2 regions of the Sphingobium sp. GW456-12-10-14-TSB1 genome follow, and region 2 is predicted to be linked to the other one. Evidence: riboswitches for the same ligand, from Rfam matches in the RefSeq annotation. Region 2 holds a riboswitch; the other holds the start of a gene.
What was found. Region 2 has a riboswitch for thiamine pyrophosphate ahead of AC07X9_RS21305 (TonB-dependent receptor). Riboswitches for the same ligand answer to the same signal wherever they lie in the genome.

Region 1: another riboswitch for thiamine pyrophosphate. It lies ahead of thiC (phosphomethylpyrimidine synthase ThiC); the one in region 2 lies ahead of AC07X9_RS21305 (TonB-dependent receptor).

The regions. Positions count from the first base shown of each region.
Region 1 covers NZ_JBWKZI010000001.1:2,393,654-2,397,069, forward strand. The annotation lists gene thiC (phosphomethylpyrimidine synthase ThiC) at 1-1,760, opposite strand, end outside; TPP riboswitch at 1,805-1,914, opposite strand; gene AC07X9_RS11740 (transglutaminase family protein) at 2,052-3,416, shown strand, end outside.
Region 2 covers NZ_JBWKZI010000002.1:892,998-896,413, forward strand. The annotation lists gene AC07X9_RS21305 (TonB-dependent receptor) at 1-1,534, opposite strand, end outside; TPP riboswitch at 1,525-1,652, opposite strand; gene AC07X9_RS21310 (carbohydrate porin) at 1,843-3,018, shown strand; gene AC07X9_RS21315 (MFS transporter) at 3,015-3,416, opposite strand, start outside.

The DNA of each region.
Region 1 (3,416 bases), on a different contig from region 2:
AAATCGCGGACCTCTTGCGTGATTTTCATCGAGCAGAATTTGGGGCCGCACATCGAGCAGAAATGGGCTGACTTCGCGCCTTCGGCGGGGAGCGTCTGGTCGTGATATTGTTCGGCGGTGTCGGGGTCGAGGCTCAAGTTGAACTGGTCGCGCCAGCGGAATTCGAAGCGGGCGCGGCTCAGGGCGTCGTCGCGGACCTTGGCGGCGGGATGGCCCTTGGCAAGGTCGGCGGCGTGGGCGGCCAGCTTGTAGGTGACGACGCCGACCTTCACATCGTCGCGGTCGGGCAGGCCCAGATGCTCCTTGGGCGTGACATAGCAGAGCATCGCCGTGCCGTACCAGCCGATCATGGCCGCGCCGATGCCGCTGGTGATATGGTCGTATCCCGGCGCGATGTCGGTGGTGAGCGGCCCCAGCGTGTAGAAGGGGGCTTCGCCGCAGGCTTCGAGTTGCTTGTCCATATTCTGCTTGATCTTGTGCATGGGGACATGGCCCGGCCCCTCGATCATCACCTGCACATCCTGCGCCCAGGCGCGTTTGGTGAGTTCGCCCAGCGTGTAGAGCTCGGAAAACTGCGCTTCGTCATTGGCGTCCGCGATCGATCCGGGGCGCAGGCCGTCGCCCAGGCTGTAGGCAATGTCATAGGCTTTGCAGATTTCGGTGATCTCGTCGAAATGCTCGTAGAGGAAGCTTTCCTTGTGATGGCTGAGGCACCATTTCGCCATGATCGAGCCGCCGCGCGAGACGATGCCGGTGACGCGCTTCGCCGTCATCGGGATATAGGCGAGGCGGACGCCCGCATGGATGGTGAAATAATCGACGCCCTGTTCGGCCTGCTCGATCAGCGTGTCGCGGAAGATATCCCAGGTCAGTTCCTCGGCCACGCCGCCGACCTTTTCGAGCGCCTGATAGATGGGGACGGTGCCGATCGGCACGGGCGAGTTGCGGATGATCCATTCGCGCGTGTCATGGATGTTGCGGCCCGTGGACAGGTCCATCACCGTGTCCGCGCCCCAGCGGATCGACCAGACCAGCTTGTCGACTTCGGAGGCGACGTCGCTGGCGACGGCTGAGTTGCCGATATTGGCGTTGATCTTGACCAGGAAATTGCGGCCGATCGCCATCGGTTCGGATTCGGGGTGGTTGATGTTGCTGGGGATGATCGCCCGGCCGCGCGCGACTTCGTCACGGACGAATTCGGGCGTCACATAATCGGGGATGGCCGCGCCCCAATCCTGCCCGTCGCGAATATATTCGGCGAGGCGCGCACGGCCCAGATTTTCGCGTTCCGCGACATATTCCATTTCCGGCGTGATGATGCCGCGTCGGGCATAATGCATCTGGCTGACGTTCATGCCGGACCGCGCGCGCAGCGGGCGGCGGTGGTGGCCGGGGAATTGGGCGACGCCGCCGGAGCGATCCGGGCCTTTGAGGCCGTTATCTTCGGGCTTTACCGCGCGCGGATCATAATCCTCCACATCGCCGCGCGCCATGATCCAGTCGCGGCGCAATTGGGGCAGGCCCGCCATGATGTCGATCTGCGCATTGGGATCAGTGTAAGGACCGGACGTGTCATAGACTCGCACCGGCGGCTCGCCGCTGCCCGGTTCCAGCGTGATTTCGCGCATCGCGACGTTGAGCGGGCCGACATGGATTTTCTTCGATCCACGGATAGCGCCAGTGGTGACGTTCATTGCCGCCTGCCGGCGGATGAAGCCTTCGGCTTCGGGCATCTCTGTACGGGCGGGGACGTCTGCCATAAGTCACTCTCCTTGCAGCGAAAGAGAGAGAATGCGGGCGGTGTGAGTGCGCGCTTAACCCTCCCTACGCCGGTGTTAGCCGGATCAGGTTCAGCGGGTCGCGGCCACAAAGCCGCCTCTCAACCGTCTGCGGACGGTCCCCCGGGGATGGCGGCAAGGGTAGTGGGTTTGGCGGGCGGGGTCCAGTGACTTGTCGCTGCATCGCCGGGGCGGGCCGGAGCCGCGCAGATTCTTTGCCCCCCGAACCATTTGCATATTGCATTGCAACAGGGGGTAGCGTTTGATCCCGCCATGCTCAAAGCCGCGCTCCACCACCGCACTGCCTATCGCTACAGCCGCCCGATCCGGCTTGGTCCTCAGGTCATCCGCCTGCGCCCCGCGCCGCACAGCCGGACCAAAGTGCCCAATTATGCGCTGAAAATCGAACCGGCGGGGCATTTCCTGAACTGGCAGCAGGACCCGCACGGCAACTGGCTGGCGCGCATCGTCTTTCCAGAGCCAGTGGATCATTTCACGATAGAGGTCGACCTGCTGGCCGATCTCGACATCATCAACCCGTTCGATTTCTTCGTGGAACCGTACGCGGAAAATTATCCGTTCGCCTATGACGAGCAGCTGAAAACCGATCTGGCCGCCTATTTCGATGTCGAGCCGCAAGGGCCGCTGTTCGAAAAGATGGTGGACCAATATGCCGGGCATGAAAGCCGCACCGTCGATTTCCTGGTCGAGGTGAACCGCCGCCTGCAACAGCAGGTTGGCTATGTCATCCGCATGGAAGCGGGCGTCCAGACGCCGGAGGAGACGCTGGAGATCGGCACCGGGTCATGCCGCGATTCCGCCTGGCTGCTGGTGCAATTGCTGCGTCGGCTGGGCTTTGCCGCGCGCTTCGTGTCGGGCTATTCGATCCAGCTGGTCGCGGACGTCGAGCCGATCGAGGGGCCAAAGGGGGTCAGCCAGGATGTCGTCGACCTGCACGCCTGGGCGGAGGCCTATGTGCCGGGCGCTGGCTGGGTGGCGCTGGACGCGACCAGCGGCATGTTCGCGGGCGAAGGGCATATCCCGCTCTGCGCGACGCCGCATTACAAGTCCGCCGCGCCGATCAGCGGCATGGCCGAACCCGCCGAGGTCAATTTCGATTTCGCGATGACCGTCAGCCGCATTGCCGAGGCGGTGCGGATCACCAAGCCCTTCACCGACAAGCGATGGGACGCGGTGATGGCGCTGGGGGCAAAGGTCGACGCGGATTTGCAGGCGCAGGACATGCGGCTGACGATCGGTGGCGAGCCGACCTTCGTGGCGGTGGATGGCGGCGATGCGGGCGAATGGAATGGCGATGCGGTCGGCCCGACCAAGGCGGCCTATGCCGACCGGCTGATCCGCAAGCTGCGCGGCCAGTTCGCGCCGGGCGGCCTGCTGCATCATGGACAGGGCAAATGGTATCCGGGCGAAAGCCTGCCGCGTTGGGCCTATGCCGTCTATTGGCGGACGGACGGCACGCCGATCTGGCACGATGAAAGCCTGATCGCGCCCGATGATGCACCGGCAGGCGCGCGCTCCGTGACGCCCGACGACGCCCGCGCTTTCCTGAGCCATATGGCGGCCCATATGGGCTTTTCCGACGACTATACCCATGCAGTCTTTGAAGATCCGGCGGTC
Region 2 (3,416 bases):
GAATACGCCCATCCGCGCTCTCACCCTTGACGCCCGCCTCGACCGAGCGGGTGGTTTCGGCCGGGAACACGGCCTGCCATACATCGGTCGGGCCGGGCAGGGGGTTGAAGCCGCCCGCCTTGAAACCGATCGCGCCAGTGACATAGGCGGTCAGATGATCGGTCGGGCGCCAGGCGAGGGACAGTTTGGGCTGCCATTTCTCGAACGTCCGGGCACGTTGCGCGACCGTCGTTCCACTCGCAGTACCGACCGTATCTTCCTTGCGCCGGTCGCGGTCATAGCGCAGCGCCAATGTGGCTTCGACCTGTGGCGCAATGTCGTAGCTCGCCTGCCCGAAAACACCGATCTGGCTGGAGCGGGTTTCCGCGCGCAGCGCTTCGCTGCCGAACAGCAGCGGCCCGAAATCATCGGTCCGGTCGCGCTCCAGCCGTTGGTAGAACAGGCCGACATGCCAGCGCAGCGGCCCATCGCCGCGCGACGTCAGACGGGTTTCGCTGGTCCAGGCTTTTATATCAACAGGTTGGGAGATGGGTTGAATACCATCCGGGAATAATGGCGCGCCGAACAGCGTCAATGGCTTGTCGTTGCGAAAATCCAGTTCTTCAACGAAATCCTTATGATAATCGTCATAGCCGCCAGTCCATGTGAAGAGCAGCCCGTCACCCGCTTCCTGTTCATAGCTGGCCTGCGCGCCCCACCATGTACGCGATGCCCGCCCTTCAAAATCCCCGAACGGGTCGGTCAATGCCGCACCCGACAGTCGCCCGCCATAAAGGCCAGTAACATTGCCCGATGAAATATAGGCCGCCCCGCCTTCTTCGTTGGCCCAGCCCAGGCGAAAGCGGAACGTAGCGGTTTCGTTCAGCGCGACCTTTGCCTTCAGGCGCAGATTGCGGCTGATGCTGCCATCGACCTTCTTGTCCAGAAAGCTGTTGCGGATGAAGCCGTCGCTGTTGCGATAGGAACCGGCCAGGCGCAATTGCACCTGTTGCGACACCGGGGCGTTGACCACGCCATCGGCGGTCCAGGTCAGGCCGTTGCCGATCCCGACGGCTGCTTCGCCGCCCCAGTCCGGGCCGGGATCGTTGGTCGTCATGGCGATGGCCCCGCCCGATGCCGACCGGCCGAACAAGGCGCCCTGCGGCCCCTTCAAAATCTCGACCCGCGCCAGATCATAGGGGCGCAGCGTGAAGAGTTCGGAATCGGGCAACGCCAATCCGTCGACAATATAGGCGATAGAGGGCGATTGGCTGCGGTTGGTGGATACGCCCCGCACGGATATGAGGTTGGTGCCGGGATCCTGATCGTTGATGATGAAGATGCCGGGCGTTGCCGCGATGAAATCGTCGATCGTGGTCAGGCGCTGCGCGGCGATGGCGGCGGGACCATAGACGGCGATCGTGTCGGGCACCCGGATTTCGGCTTCTGCGCGACCACGCGCGGTGACGACGATGCTGTCGTCCGCATGGGCGTAGCCTGAACCCAGTAGCAGTGCGATCGATATGGCAGGCGACATAATGGCGTAAAGACGCATATCCCTATTCCTCCGCCGGTGTGAGCCGGATCAGGTTCGCGGGTTTGCAGACTGGACGCCCCCTGCGCCCGATCCGCCTCTCAGCCCTGACAGCGCCAGGACACCCCGTGGGTTGAAACTGTCGGTGCGCCTATGGCGTCCTGCACCGGGCGTCAATCGATGGCTGAGGGTCTGGCGCATATTCATGCTGAAATGGGGTCGGTTTTCAGTCGACTATGGCGTCTGGCGAGGATCATCCGTTATCGACGCCGCAGCCCGACCTTTATTCTTCCTGTTGCTATGACCTGCGTACCGGCCCTTTTACCATCATGATGATCGCCCCCTTTCTGTTGCTGGCCGCTGCGGCGGATGATGCGTTGCCGCGGCGACCCCATTCGCACATCCATGCGGCGGGAGAGATTGACGAGACGCAGGGGCCGGTGCTGCTGGAGGTCACCTATACCGGCGAACTGATGGCCAATGTAGCGGGCGGATTGAAGCGGCGCGCGCGCTATCTCGATAATCTCGACATAGTGCTGGAGGCCGATCTGGAGGCGACGCTCGGTTGGCGCGGGGCCGAGGCGCATGTCTATGGCCTCTACAATAATGGCGCGTCGATCTCCAACGCGGTGGGGGATGTGCACGCAGTCAGCAATATCGAAACGGGGACGCGGGCGTTCAGACTATATGAAGCCTGGATCAACCAGACGATCGCGCCCGGCCTGTCGCTGAAGGCAGGATTATATGATCTCAACTCGGAATTTGATGCGCTCGATGCCGCTGGCGTTTTCGTCGGCAGCGCGCATGGGATCGGCAGCGATATTTCGCTGACGGGTCGCAATGGTCCGTCGATCTTCCCATCGACATCGCTGGCCGCGCGTGTCGAATGGCAGCCGGCCGAGGGCTGGGCTGTGCGCGCGGCGATATTGGACGGGGTACCGGGCGATCCCGACCATCCTGCCCGCACCGCGATCAAACTGGGTAACGGCGATGGCGCGCTGCTGATCGGTGAACTCGACGTGCCGATTGCCGGCGCGCGACTGTTGCTGGGGCATTGGCGCTACACAGCGACGTTCGAAGCCTGGGATGGAAGCATGGGGCGGGGCAATGCCGGGGTCTATCTGCGTGGGGAAATGCCGCTGATGAGCGATGGCGATGAGAAGGTGGACGGCTTCTTCCGGCTTGGGACGTCAAGCGGGCGGTTCAATATGTTCGACCGGTTCGCCAGTCTGGGCGTAAAATGGACAGGCGCGGTGAACGGGCGGCCGGAGGACGAATTTGGTCTGGCGGTGGTGACCGCCTCCACATCCCCCGATTATCGCCGAAGCAGTGCCGCGCAGCGCACTGAATCGGTCGCCGAAATCACCTATCGTGCGCCGCTGTCGCCATGGCTCACGGTGCAGCCCAACCTGCAATATGTCCACAATCCCGGCGCTGACCCGACCATCCGCGACGCCTGGGTCGTCGGGCTGCGCTTTGCCATTGGTTCGCGCCTGATCGACTAGGGGTGATCGCATCCGGACTGGCCAGCGCGACGTGCGGCGGGCAGGGCGAATGTGATCAGCAGGCAAAGCGCCATCGGCAGGATCGCGAACAGGAAGAAGGACCCCGGACCCGCGCCGTTGCCGATCAGCCAGCCACCGGCCAGCGGCCCGCCTATGGCGCCGATACGGGCGACTGCGACGCCAAAGCCAATGGCGGTGGCCAGACAATCGGGCGGAAAGACGCCGGTGACGACGGCCATGATGCACAGATGGACCCCGACAATGCCGCCGCCCGCCACCAGCAGCAGCAGGTTGGTCGACAAAGTCCCGGTAGACAGGATCGCCAGCAGGGCGAAAGCCGCGATGATCGTGACATAGGCACCCGCCAGCGCCAGCACGGCATGGTTGCGATCAATCAG